Regions from separate parts of the Caulobacter sp. GW821-FHT10F06 genome, predicted to be linked through region 1. Evidence: predicted binding sites of a transcription regulator. Region 1 holds the regulator's gene; each other region holds the start of a gene.

Region 1 (4,356 bases):
GACGAGGCGGTGATCCGCGACGGCATGGCGCCGCTGGACCTCCTGGACGGCGCCTCGCTGGGCCGCCGGGGCGGCACGCCGCGCCACGAGGTCACCCTGCAGGCCAATGTCTTCAAGGACGGCCTGGGCCTCTTTGCTTTCGGGGTCTGGAAGTCCTCGACCTGGGTCGACGGCGGCGTCTCCGGCGACGATCTCTATTTTTCAGATCTGCCGACCCTCAGCCTGACCGGCTTCGTCGACTTCAATTCCCGTAGAGCCTTGGTCAAGCGCCATCCTTGGCTAAAGGGCGCGCGCGTCAATGTGGGCGTCGACAATGTCTTCAACACCAAACAGACGGTGCGCGACCCGCAGGGACTGACACCCCAGGCCTACCAACCCGACTACATGGACAGGCTGGGCCGGACGGTGAGGCTGAGCGTACGCAAACAGTTCTGAGCCCAGATGACGAAACCGTAAGCCATGATTTGGCCAAGCTGGCCCCCACACTCTGTCTTCAGGCAGATGCGGGGAACAGCCATGAGCCACGATAGCGAAACCAGGACCGGTTGGGCCCACGGCCTGGTCGACACCGCCAAGACCTTCGCCATCGTCGTGGCGATCATGCTGGTGCCGCGCACGGTGCTGTGCCAGCCCTTCACCATTCCCTCAGCCTCGATGGAGCCGACCCTGCTGGTCGGCGACTACATCCTGGTCTCGAAATTCCCTTACGGGATAAGCCGCCACTCGGCGCCGTTCAGCCCGCCGGTGGGCCACGGCCGCCTGCTGAGCCACGACCCCGAACGCGGCGACGTCGTGGTGTTCAAGAAGCCCGGGGATGGCCGCACCGACGTCATCAAGCGCCTGATCGGCTTTCCCGGCGACCACATCCAGGTGGTCGGCGGCGTGCTGCGCATCAACGGCAAGGCCGTGGCTCAGCGGCCCGTCGCCACTCGCGTCGAGGACAGCGCCTGGGGCTATCCGGTGACGGTCGACGAGATCGCCGAGACCCTGCCCAACGGCCGCCGTTACCTGACCCACACGCAGGGCCCGACCACCCCGGCCGGCAACACCGGCGTCTACATCGTGCCGGCCGGCTGCTATTTCGTGATGGGCGACAACCGCGACAACTCGGTCGACAGCCGCTTCGATCCAGGCGTGACGCCCCGAGGCTACGCGACCTGCAAGTGGAACAGCGAGCTCGACCGCTATCTGCCGCCCGAGACCGGCATGGGCTATGTGCCGGCCGAGAACCTGGTCGGCCGCGCCGAGCGCATTCTGTTCTCCTGGGACGGCAAGAAGGGCCTGCGTCTGGACCGGACCTTCAAGTCCCTCTCCGCCCCCAAGGCCTGACCCGAATTCGACGCCTCGCGACTGGCGCTCGACGCCCCGCTCGGCCACATTGCCCTAACGGAACGTCCCGACACGCGGACGCGTTTGGGAGGATCGTTCGGATGGGCATTGTCGCCCGCATCGTCAAATGGGCCCTGGTCACCTTCTTCCGGACCCAGGGCTGGAGCGTCGAAGGCTCCGCCCCGGCCACCCGCAAGTTCGTGATCATCGCCGCCCCGCACACCAGCAACTGGGACTTCGTCTATTTCCTGGGCGCGGCCGACGCGCTGAACCTGAACCTCAGCTTCATGGGCAAGGCCTCGCTGTTCCGCTGGCCGTTCGACAAGATGATGCGCGACCTGGGCGGCGTGCCGGTCGACCGCTCCAAATCCGGCGACACCGTCTCGGCCATGGCCGCCGAGTTCGGCCGTCGCGACGAATTCATGCTGACGATCGCGCCAGAGGGCACGCGCGGCAAGGCGCGTCAGTGGAAGACCGGCTTCTACAACATCGCGCGGCAGGCCGACGTGCCCCTGGTGCTGGGCTTCATCGACTACGAGCGCAAGATCATCGGCCTTGGTCCGACCATGATCCCCAGCGGCGACTACGATGCGGATCTGGCCAAGCTGATCGAATTCTACCGCCCCTACAGCGGCAAGCACCTGGACAGGGCGACCCAGCTTTAACGTTTTGATTCGGCCGGTTTCGGCGGTTCGACGCGTCCATGGACCCAGCAAATGCTTGCCCGGTGGCGCTTCGACGTCCGTCAACTTGACATTAAGGAAGAACGCCTAGAGAACATTCGCAGGGTTTGCGGTTTGTTCCGCGTCTTCACCGAGGTCGAGATGCTCACGCGCAAGCAGCACGAGCTGCTGATGTTCATCCACGAACGCATCAAGGAGAGCGGCGTGTCGCCGTCCTTCGACGAGATGAAGGAGGCGTTGGACCTCGCGTCGAAGTCGGGCATTCACCGCCTGATCACGGCGCTGGAGGAACGCGGCTTCATCCGTCGCCTGGCTCACCGGGCCCGGGCGCTGGAGGTGGTGAAGCTGCCACAGCAGGCGACCACGGCGGCGCCGCCCAAGGGGCGCGGGTCGTTCAAGCCGCAGGTGTTCGAGGGCGGCGGCGCGCCGGCTCCGGTGCCCAACGGCGGATCCTCGTCGACGCCGGCCAATGACAGCCGCGAACTGCCGATCCTCGGCAAGATCGCCGCCGGCACGCCCATCGACGCCATCCAGCACGAACGCGAGCGCCTGCCGGTGCCCGAGAGCATGCTGGGCGGCGGCGAGCACTATGTGCTCGAGGTGCAGGGCGACTCGATGATCGAGGCCGGCATCCTCGACGGCGACTACGTGATCATCAAGAAGGGCGACACCGCCAACTCCGGCGAGATCGTCGTGGCCCTGGTGGGTGAAGAAGCCACGCTCAAGCGCCTGCGCAAGAAGGGCGGCTCGATCGCACTCGAGGCGGCCAACCCCAAGTACGAGACGCGGATCTTTGGTCCGGACCAGGTCGAGGTGCAGGGCAAGCTGGTGGGGCTGATCCGGCGGTATCACTGAGTTCAGTTGAAGCTTCGGAATTGAAAAGGCCGTCCCGGTTGGGGCGGCCTTTTTCGTTGGTTCAAAAACGCAAAATTCTTGTCATCCCGGAAGCCTCGCAGAGGCTGTCCGGGACCCAGGGGCCAAGGCACTGCGGCTACCCCTGGGTCCCGGCTCTCCGCTGCGCTGCGGCCGGGATGACAAGGTTGAGTTGGAGGGGAGGCGCTAGCCGCCCTACTCCCTGGCGATCCGCGCCAGGTGCCCCAGGATCTTCTCGGCCGCGTCGAGACGCTGAGCCGGCGTATCCCACTCGCCCTTGACCACCACCTTCTGATCGGGCCGGACCTTCCAGATCAGGCTGTTCTTGGCGACGTACTGCATCAGCCCCAGCGGGTTGGCATAGGTATCGTTCCGGAAGCTGGCCACCGCGCCCTTCGGCCCCACGTCGATCTTGGCGACATTGGCTTCACGGCACAGGCCCTTGATGGCGACGACCTTGAGCAGGCTGTCGGTCTCGGGCGGCAGCGGGCCGAAGCGGTCGATCAGCTCGGCGGCCAGGGCTTCGCGGTCGGCCGACTTCTCGGCTTCCGACAGGCGGCGATAGAGCGACAGGCGCACGTTCAGGTCCGGCACATATTCGTCCGGGATCATCACGGCCGCGCCGGTGTTGATCTGCGGCGACCAGCCGCGATCCTCCAGCAGGGCCTCGGCGCCCTGGCGCTGGCGCAGCTCGGCGACGGCGTCTTCCAGCATCTGCTGATAGAGCTCGACGCCGATCTCCTTGATGTGGCCGCTCTGCTCGTCGCCCAGCAGGTTGCCGCCGCCGCGCTGATCCAGGTCGTGGCTGGCCAGCTGGAAGCCCGCGCCCAGGCTGTCCAGCGACTGCAGCACCTGCAGGCGCTTTTCGGCCGACAGGGTGATGGTCTTCTCGTTGGGCGTGGTCAGATAGGCATAGGCGCGGGCCTTGGACCGGCCGACCCGGCCTCGGATCTGATAGAGCTGCGCCAGGCCGAACATGTCGGCGCGGTGGACGATCAAGGTGTTGGCCGACGGGATATCCAGCCCGCTCTCGACGATCGTCGTGGCGAGCAGCACGTCGTACTGGCCCTCGTAGAAGGCCGTCATCACGTCTTCCAGCTGGGTCGGGGCCATCTGGCCGTGGCCGACCACGTACTTGATCTCCGGCACCTGGGTGCGGAGGAACTTCTCTATGTCCTCCAGGTCCTTGATGCGCGGCACCACGTAATAGGCCTGACCGCCGCGATACTTCTCGCGCAGCAGGGCCTCGCGCAGGGTCACCGGATCGAACGGGCTGATATAGGTCCGCACCGCCAGGCGATCGACCGGCGGGGTGGCGATGATCGACATCTCGCGGATGCCGCTCAGCGCCATCTGCAGGGTGCGCGGGATCGGCGTGGCGGTCAGGGTCAGCATGTGCACGTCGGCGCGAAGCTCTTTCAGCTTCTCCTTGTGCTTGACCCCGAAGTGCTGCTCCTCGTCGACGATCACC
Region 2 (4,356 bases), on a different contig from region 1:
CGGAAGATCGATTCGGCCTACCCGCGTATTGAATGAAAGTCGCCCTCGCATTCCCCCCGTCGCCGCCCTAACTAGGCAGGCGCAGCGCGGGGCGTCATAAATCGCCGCGCGCACCCAACCCCGGAGTCGTCATGTCGCTGAGAGTCGCCGTCCAGATGGACCCCGTGCTGGGGATCAACATCGACACCGACACCACCTTCCTGATGATGATGGAAGCCCAGCTGCGCGGTCACAGGCTGTGGTTCTACACCCCCGACAAGCTGTCGATGGAGGACGGCCGGGTGTTCGCCCGCGCCCAGTCGCTGGCGCTGACCGCCACCAAGGGCGCCCATGCGACCCTGGGCGAGGTCGTGGTGCTCGACATGAAGGACGATGTCGACGTGGTGCTGATGCGCCAGGATCCGCCGTTCGACATGGCCTACATCACCGCCACCCACTTCCTGGAGAAGGTCCACCCCCACACCCTGGTAGTCAACAACCCGGCCGAGGTGCGCAACGCGCCCGAGAAGCTGTTCGTCACCGACTTCCCAGGCGTCCAGCCGCCGACGCTGATCACCTCGGATCACGAGGCGATCTACGATTTCCGCGCCCGTCACGGCGACATCGTCTTGAAGCCGCTCTACGGCGGCGGCGGCTCGGGCGTCGCGCGCCTCTTGGCCGACGACCCCAATCTCGACGCCCTGCTGGAACTGCACGCCATGATCGGCCGCGAGCAGGTCATCGCCCAGAAGTTCGTGCCGGCCGTCAGCAAGGGCGACAAGCGCGTGCTGCTGGTCGACGGCGAGCCGGTGGGCGCGATCAACCGCGTGCCCGCCGCCGGTCAGGTGCGCTCCAACCTCCGCGTCGGCGGCCGGGCCGAGGCCGTCGAGCTGACCGCCCGCGACCTGGAGCTATGCAAGATCATCGGCCCGGAACTGAAGCGTCGCGGCCTGCTGTTCGTCGGCATCGACGTGATCGGCGAGTACCTCACCGAGATCAACGTCACCTCGCCGACCGGCGCCCAACAACTGAAGCGATTCAGTGGGATCGACGCCGCGGCTGTGTTGTGGGACCGCATCGAGGCGATCCGCGCTGCGGCTTGATCGGTGGATGAAGCGGGGGCTGTAGCCCACTGATTTCCTGAAACGTTCGTTTTTTGTTCTTGATACGCTCTTCACGTCATGTTTCGCTTGTGGATAAGTTCAAACTCTCCACGGGGCGGATATGGCCGCGAAAGTCGTCACGGTGGCCTTCGAGGGCGTTGAGGCCCGGCGCGTCGATGTCGAGGTGCAGCTGACCTCCGGTCAGAGCGGCGCCTTCGTCATTGTGGGCCTGGCCGACAAGGGCGTCGCCGAGAGCCGTGAACGCGTGCGCGGGGCCTTCGCGGGCCTGGGCCTGTCGCTGCCGGGCAAGCGCATCGTCGCCAACCTGGCCCCGGCCGACATGCCCAAGGAGGGCGCCCATTTCGACCTGCCGATCGCCCTGGCGGTGATGGCGGCGCTGGGGGTCATCCCGCTGGACGCGCTCGACGGCTGGGCGGCGATGGGCGAGCTGTCGCTGGACGGCCGCATCGTCCCGGCCGCCGGGGCGCTCCCCGCCGCGATGGCGGCCGGGGCCTTGGGCCTGGGCCTGATCTGCCCCGAGGCGTCCGGACCCGAGGCGGCCTGGGCCGGCGGCACGCGCATCCTGGCCCCGCGCTCGCTGGTGGCGCTGATCAACCACTTCCGGGGCAGCCAGGTGCTGGGCGCGCCCGCGCCGGGCCCGGTGATCGAGGGCGAGCGGTCCAAGGACCTGCGGGACGTCAAGGGTCAGGAGCACGCCAAGCGCGCGCTGGAGATCGCTGCGGCCGGCGGCCACAACCTGCTGTTCGTCGGCCCGCCGGGCTCGGGCAAGTCGATGCTGGCCCAGCGCCTGCCGGGCCTGCTGCCGCCCCTGACCTCAAGCGAGCTCCTGGAGACCTCGATGGTCCATTCGGTGGCGGGACTGATCGCGCGCGGCGCCCTGACCAGGGCCAGACCGTTCCGCTCGCCCCACCACAGCGCCAGCATGGCCGCCCTGACCGGCGGCGGGCTGAAGGCCAAGCCCGGCGAGGTGTCGCTGGCCCACAACGGCGTGCTGTTCCTCGACGAATTGCCCGAGTTCGGCGTCCAGGCGCTGGACAGCCTGCGCGCCCCGCTGGAGACCGGCGAGGTGATGGTGGCCCGCGCCAACGCCCATGTGCGCTATCCCGCCAAGGTGCAACTGGTGGCGGCAATGAACCCCTGCCGATGCGGCCATGGCGGGGCCGGGCGAGGCGCGTGCGGCAAGGCGCCCCGCTGCCAGCGCGACTATCAGGGGCGGGTGTCGGGCCCGCTGATGGATCGGATCGACCTGGCCGTCGACATGCCCGCCGTCACCGCCGCCGACCTGGCCCTGCCGCCACCCTCGGAAGGCTCGGCCGAGGTCGCCGCCCGCGTGGCCCGGGCCCGCCAGCTGGCGATCGACCGCGCCGAGGAACATGGCGGCCCCGAGGCTCTGAACGGCCGGGCCGAGGGCGCCTTCCTGGAAAAGATCGTCGCCCTCGACGAAGCCGGCCGCGCCCTGCTGGCGCGCGCCGCCGAGGCCGGCCGGATCAGCGCCCGAGGCTGGACCCGCACCCTGCGCCTGGCCCGCACCATCGCCGACCTGGAAGGCGCCCCCACCGTCAAACGCGTCCACGTCGCCGAAGCCCTCGCCCACCGCCGCTCGACCGTCCCGAGCGAGGAACAGCCGGCGAGCGCGTTCAGGCAGGGGGTGTTCTAGGGGGCCGGTAGGCGGTGTCGGTGCGGGTGACATCTCTCCTTCTCCCCTTGCGGGAGGACGGCGCGGAGCGCCGGATGAGGGGGTTGAAAGCCCTTTCCGGAAAGGCTCGTGCCCCCCTTACCCGACCGCCCATGGCGGCTACCTTCTCCCGCGAGGGGAGAGGCTAACATGCGCTCGGGATCGACCACGGTCTCAAAAGCGCGCCAAGCCACGGGCTGACATTGATCCGGCCCCGGAAAGCGACGCGTCCGTCAGGCCAGACCAACCTCGCCCAAGCATTTCAACGACCTTTGGATCCGCCAAGCTTGATCGCCCCGTGGACCGCCACCACCTGCGCCTTACGAGTAACTGAAGGTGTTGCAATGCGTATCGGCACGATTGGCGCGGGGAATATCGGGCGGGCCTTTGCAGGTCTCGCCATCGGGGCCGGACACGAGGTTATGGTCAGCAACTCACGCGCCCCCAAGACGCTGGACTCGTTCGCGCGGGAGAGCGGCGCCCTGACTGGCTCCGCCAACGACGCCATCGCATTCGGGGATGTCGTCCTGATCGCCATTCCGCTCGTTCGCGTGCTCGAGCTTGAACAGGGCGCGTTGGCCGGCAAGATCGTCATCGACGCCAACAACTATTATCCGGAACGCGATGGGGCGATCCGCGACTTGGACGACAATGCGATCACGACGAGCGAACTCGTCGCCCGACGCCTTCCCGACGCCCGCTTGGTCAAGGCCTTCAACGCCATCTTGGCCCGCGACCTGAACTCCATGGGATCGCGGCTAAGCTCTGGAGCCCAGCGGGCCCTTCCGTTGGCCGGCGATGACGACGCGGCAAAGCGCGTCGTGTCCGATCTGATCGGTCAGTTCGGCTTCGAGCCGTTCGACGCCGGCGCGCTGGTCGAGAGCTGGAGGTTCGAGCGCGCTCGGCCGGCCTACTGCCTGCCCCTCGATAAGGCGGCGCTGCGCCGGGCCCTCGCGGACGCCGTTCGCGGCGAGCTGTTGCCTGAAGGCTCCTGGCGCTAACCGACCGGCAGGTCGCCCTCGACCTCCCTTTCGTTTTCGTTGGTCTCGGGCAGATCCGGCAGGGGCGTTGGCTGCACGATGCGGGCGCGGATCTCGGGGTCCTTCAGCAGGGCCACGCGCATCACCTCCCGGGCCCGGGGCGCGGCGGCGCTGGAGCCGAACTGGCCGCCGTGCTCGATGATCACCGACAGGGCGTAGCGGGGATCGTCATAGGGCGCGAAGGCGATGAACAGGTTGTGGTCCTTCAGCTTCCAGGCGACGCCCTGATTGCTGCGCGAGGCCCCGGCCGCGTACTGGCGCACCTGGGCGGTGCCGGTCTTGCCGGCCATCTTGACGTCGCCCAGGCCCAGCTGGCTCTGCTTGAACGCCCCGCCGGTCGGGTCGTTGGCCACCGCCGCCATGCCAGCTCGCACGATGTCCAGGTGCTCCTGGCTGAACGGCAGGTTGGGCACGGCGTCGCCATGCGGCTGCTCGACCCCGCCCACCGACTTGACCAGGCGCGGATTGAGCGCCTTGCGGCCATTGGCGAGCCGCGCCGTCATCACCGCCAGCTGCAGGGCGTTGACGTTAATATAGC
Region 3 (4,356 bases), on a different contig from region 1:
GATCCTGCGCAAGTCGCTGTCGATGCAGAACTGCGTCTTCCCCGGCCGCGCCCCGTTCGTGCTAAAGAAGGACGAGACCCTGCGGCTGCGCGAGACCCTGATCATCCGTCCGGCCACGCCGCCCAAGGTCGCCAAGAAGCCGTGACAGCGAGCACCCGACCGTGGCCGAGATCCTCAACCTGAACCAGGCCCGCAAGGCCAAGGCCAAGGCCGACGATAAGGCCCGCGCCGCCGAGAACCGCGCCAAGCACGGCCGCACCAAGGTGGACAAGGCGCTGGACGCCGCGCGCGCCGACAAGCTGCGTCGCGACCTGGACGGCGCCAAGCGCGAGGACTGAGGGGCTCAGCCCGCGCCCAGCGTCCGGTTGACGGCCGTGGTGCGCGGATAGGTGGCCAGGAACCGCTCGGCTACGAAGTGCAGCACAACGTCGGGCTGCTCCCGGTCGATCAGCTCGCCGATCACGTCGCCCTCGTGCCAGACGAACACCGACCGCGAGAAATGCTCGGCCAGCAGGTCGATGCTCAGGGTCGCAGTCGAGTCACGGAACACCAGCGCCTTCGGCAGGCTCTTGTCGTCCTGCTCCAGGATGACGGTCTCGCGCCCGCCGCCGCCCGGCACATAGCCTTCGGGCGTAGCGACGCGACGGGCGCGCCGTCGCTCGGCGCGCACCGCGTGGCTGATCGCGACCTCCAGCATGTTTCCGGCCCGCGCCACCGCCGCATCTTCTTCGAATCCCGCGATCGCGGCGGCGGGAAGCTGGCCCAGCACGTCGCCCTCCATGCCGGCGATGCTGTGCTTGAGATCGCCGAAAGCGATGGGCGGTCCGATGGCTACGCCGCGCGCCGCCAGGGCCAGGATCGTCTCGCGATAGAGGTGATAGGCGCCCAGCCAGTTCACATGGGTGTCGCCCCGGAAGAACAGCAGGCCCAACCGCTTGAGCAGTTCGAAACGGGCCTCCGGATAGAGGATCGCGTCGGGAAACATCGCCGCCATGGCGATCGCCGGGCGGTCCGGTTCCGGCGTGAAGGCGTCCAGCCCCGCCGGCAGGTACTCACGATAGACGATGCTCTTCTCGGGGCAGATAACCATCTGGTAGCAGCGCCCCGCCAGCAGCTGCTGGCGCTCTTCCAAGAGGGTCCGCACCGCCGCCTGCTCCGCCTCGGTCCAGCGTTTCAGGCCCAACTGCCAGACCAGGAAGTCGTTGCTGTCGTTGATCAGGAACACCCAGCCGCCGGGGGCGGCCAGGCCCTTGGCCCCGGCCTGGACGGACTTGAGCTGGTCGAGGATCAGGGCGGCGTCATCGGGCATCGCGGCGACAGAGGTCCTTCAACGGCCCTCTGCGCATGCTGGAGTCCCGGGGCGAGGTCAACCTCGTCCGGCGTCGTAGATCAACGAAGGGGGTCGAAGACGGACGCGCGGCGGTTCATAAGACGGGCTCGCCGTACGGAGGGCCGCGCCAACCATGGGCATCTTGAAGAAGCGTTCGGTGAACCTGGCAGGCCACGCCACCTCGCTGGCCCTGGAGCCGGAGTTCTGGGCAGTGCTGGAACGGGCGGCCATCGAGGACGCACAGAGCCTCGCCGCCTTGATCCAGCGGATCGACACGGGTCGCGGCGAGCGTCCGCTGGCCTCGGCCTGCAGGGTGTTCGCCCTGCTCCGCGCCTCTAGCGCGGCGGAGCGAGCGGCGACGGGGCCGGCTGCGGATTAGGCATGGTCTGGGTCGGCAGGGTGGGCCCGCGAAGACGGATCTCCGGCTGGACGCTGGAGACAGCCCCCAGTCGCCAGGCCATCCACAGCGAGCCCAGAACCGCGAACACGATCAGGCCCACCATCCAGGCGCCTGATCCCGAATTGTGCGAATGAGCTTGCCGCATGGCAGATCCCTAGTTGGAGGGCGGCTTGGGCGCGTCCGGCAGCTTGGGCGCCGAGGCCGAGATATTGACGTCGACCGACTTCTTCTGGGTGAAGCCGCCCGAATAGACGACGAACGCAATGATCGCGACGATCACCACCAGCCCCCCGACGATGAACGCCAGGCCGCTGTTGCCGCCGCTATTGCTCGTACCTTCGGCCATGCTGGCCTCCCGCGATTGATGTGTCGGATCAACGACCCTTCACGCCAGCGGTTCCCATAATCACCGGGCGGGGGCTTAAGCCGGCCAGCCTTTGTGCTACATATGTTCCATGTCTTCAGGTTTCGACTCGCGTCCTCCACAGGACGATCTCCCCTCTCCGCGCATCTCCGACCTCGCCCGGCCCCAGGCTCCGGCCGGCGGCGCGCCCGGTTATCTGGAGGGTCTGAACCCAGAACAGAGGGCGGCGGTCGAGACCACCGAGGGTCCGGTCCTGGTCCTGGCCGGCGCCGGCACCGGCAAGACCCGCGTCCTGACCACCCGCCTGGCCCACATCCTGTCGACCGGCCGCGCCCGTCCGTGGGAAATGCTGGCCGTCACCTTCACCAACAAGGCCGCCCGCGAGATGCGCGAGCGGATCACCCACATCATCGGCCCCGAGGCCGAGGGCCTGCGGTGGCTGGGCACCTTCCACTCGGTGGCCGCCCAGATCCTGCGCCGCCACGCCGAGCTGGTGGGCCTGAAGTCCAGCTACACGATCATCGACACCGACGATCAGGAACGGCTGCTCAAACAGCTGATCGAGGCCGACAACATCGACGCCAAGCGGTGGACGCCCAAGATCCTGTCGGGCCTGATCGACCACTGGAAGAACCGCGGCTGGACGCCCGACCGCGTGCCCCCGGCCGAGGGCGCGGAATTCGCCAACGGCAAGGGCGCCAGCCTCTATCGCCAGTACCAGGAGCGGCTGCGCATCCTGAACGCCTGCGACTTCGGCGACCTGCTGCTGCACAACATCACCATCCTGACCAGCCATCCGGACGTGCTGGCCGAGTACCAGACGCGCTTCAAATATGTGATGGTCGACGAGTACCAGGACACCAACATCGCCCAGTATCTGTGGCTGCGCCTGCTGGCCCAGGGCCGGCAGAACGTTTGCTGCGTGGGCGACGACGACCAGTCGATCTATGGCTGGCGAGGGGCCGAGGTCGACAACATCCTGCGGTTCGAGCGCGACTTCCCGGGGGCCAAGGTCGTTCGGCTGGAGCGCAACTACCGCTCGACCGAGCACATCCTGGCCGCCGCCTCGGGCCTGATCACCGCCAACAAGGACCGCCTGGGCAAGACCCTGTGGACCGAGGAAGCCGGCGGCGAAAAGGTCAAGGTCAGCGGCGTCTGGGACGGCGAGGCCGAAAGCCGGATGATCGCCGACGCGATCGAGGCGGGCAAGCGCGCCGGCCGCAAGTACAGCCAGATGGCCATTCTGGTCCGCGCCAGCTTCCAGATGCGGGCCTTCGAAGAGCGCTTCGTGATGCTGCAGATCCCCTACAAGGTGGTCGGCGGCCCGCGCTTCTTCGAGCGCGCGGAAATTCGAGACGCCCACGCCTATCTGCGCCTGATCCAGTCGCCCGACGACGACCTGGCCTTCGAGCGCATCGTCAACACGCCCAAGCGCGGCATCGGCGACACCTCGGTGCAGAAACTGTTGCAGATCGCCCGGCTGGAAAGCCTGTCGGCGGTGGAGTCGGCCCGCGTGCTGGTCGGCAGCGACGAGCTTCCGGCCCGCACCCGCACGGCGCTCAGCAACTTCCTGCGCGATCTCGACCGCTGGCGGGCCCTGGCCCAGACCACCCCGCATCAGCGGGTGCTGGAGGCGGTGCTGGAGGAGAGCGGCTATACCGACGCGCTTCGTCTCGACAAGGGCCCCACCAGCCAGACGCGGCTGGAGAACCTGAAGGAGCTCGTCCAGTCGATGAGCGCCTTCGACACCCTGGAGGCCTATCTGGAGCACGTGTCGCTGGTCATGGACCTGGACAAGGGCGCCGGCGACGACGCGGTCTGGATCATGACCCTGCACTCGGCCAAGGGCCTGGAATTCCCGCTGGTCTTCCTGCCCGGCTGGGAAGAAGGCGTGTTCCCCAGCCAGCGCAGCATGGACGACAAGGGCACCAAGGGCCTCGAGGAAGAGCGCCGCCTGGCCTATGTCGGCATCACCCGGGCCCGCGAGGAGGCCCGCATCAGCTTCGTGGCCAACCGGCAGGTCTATGGCCGCTGGACCAGCCAGCTGCCCAGCCGCTTCGTCGACGAACTGCCCCTGGCCCACGTCGAGGCGGCGTCGGAGACCGGCTATTACGGCGGCGGCCCGGGCATGCAGCAGACGGCGGCCTCTCGCTGGGACGACGCGGGCCAGAGCTCGTTCGGCGGTTCCGGCTACGCCAGCCCCGGCTGGAAGCGGGCCCAGGACCGCATGGCCGGCGGCGGCAATTCGTGGAGCAATCCCCG

The links. Region 1 encodes LexA, which represses DNA repair genes until DNA is damaged. Its sites were predicted from a motif close to ATGTTCNCNANNTGTTCT; they were not measured.
Region 2: AC1RUS_RS14400 (YifB family Mg chelatase-like AAA ATPase) is a predicted target of LexA. The motif match lies at 1,136-1,153, and genes of this name have one in related genera.
Region 3: AC1RUS_RS20730 (ATP-dependent helicase) is a predicted target of LexA. The motif match lies at 2,168-2,185, and genes of this name have one in related genera.

What each region holds. Positions count from the first base shown of each region.
Region 1 is NZ_JBXASK010000003.1:151,045-155,400, reverse strand. It holds gene AC1RUS_RS07075 (TonB-dependent receptor) at 1-435, shown strand, start outside; gene lepB (signal peptidase I) at 517-1,329, shown strand; gene AC1RUS_RS07065 (lysophospholipid acyltransferase family protein) at 1,431-1,994, shown strand; gene lexA (transcriptional repressor LexA) at 2,154-2,867, shown strand; gene mfd (transcription-repair coupling factor) at 3,081-4,356, opposite strand, start outside.
Region 2 is NZ_JBXASK010000006.1:73,534-77,889, reverse strand. It holds gene gshB (glutathione synthase) at 132-1,082, shown strand; gene AC1RUS_RS14400 (YifB family Mg chelatase-like AAA ATPase) at 1,204-2,760, shown strand; gene AC1RUS_RS14395 (NADPH-dependent F420 reductase) at 3,123-3,779, shown strand; gene mrdA (penicillin-binding protein 2) at 3,776-4,356, opposite strand, start outside.
Region 3 is NZ_JBXASK010000010.1:130,327-134,682, reverse strand. It holds gene AC1RUS_RS20760 (DUF6807 family protein) at 1-145, shown strand, start outside; gene AC1RUS_RS20755 (DUF4169 family protein) at 162-338, shown strand; gene AC1RUS_RS20750 (alginate O-acetyltransferase AlgX-related protein) at 344-1,309, opposite strand; gene AC1RUS_RS20745 (ribbon-helix-helix domain-containing protein) at 1,464-1,709, shown strand; gene AC1RUS_RS20740 (hypothetical protein) at 1,666-1,875, opposite strand; gene AC1RUS_RS20735 (hypothetical protein) at 1,885-2,076, opposite strand; gene AC1RUS_RS20730 (ATP-dependent helicase) at 2,186-4,356, shown strand, end outside.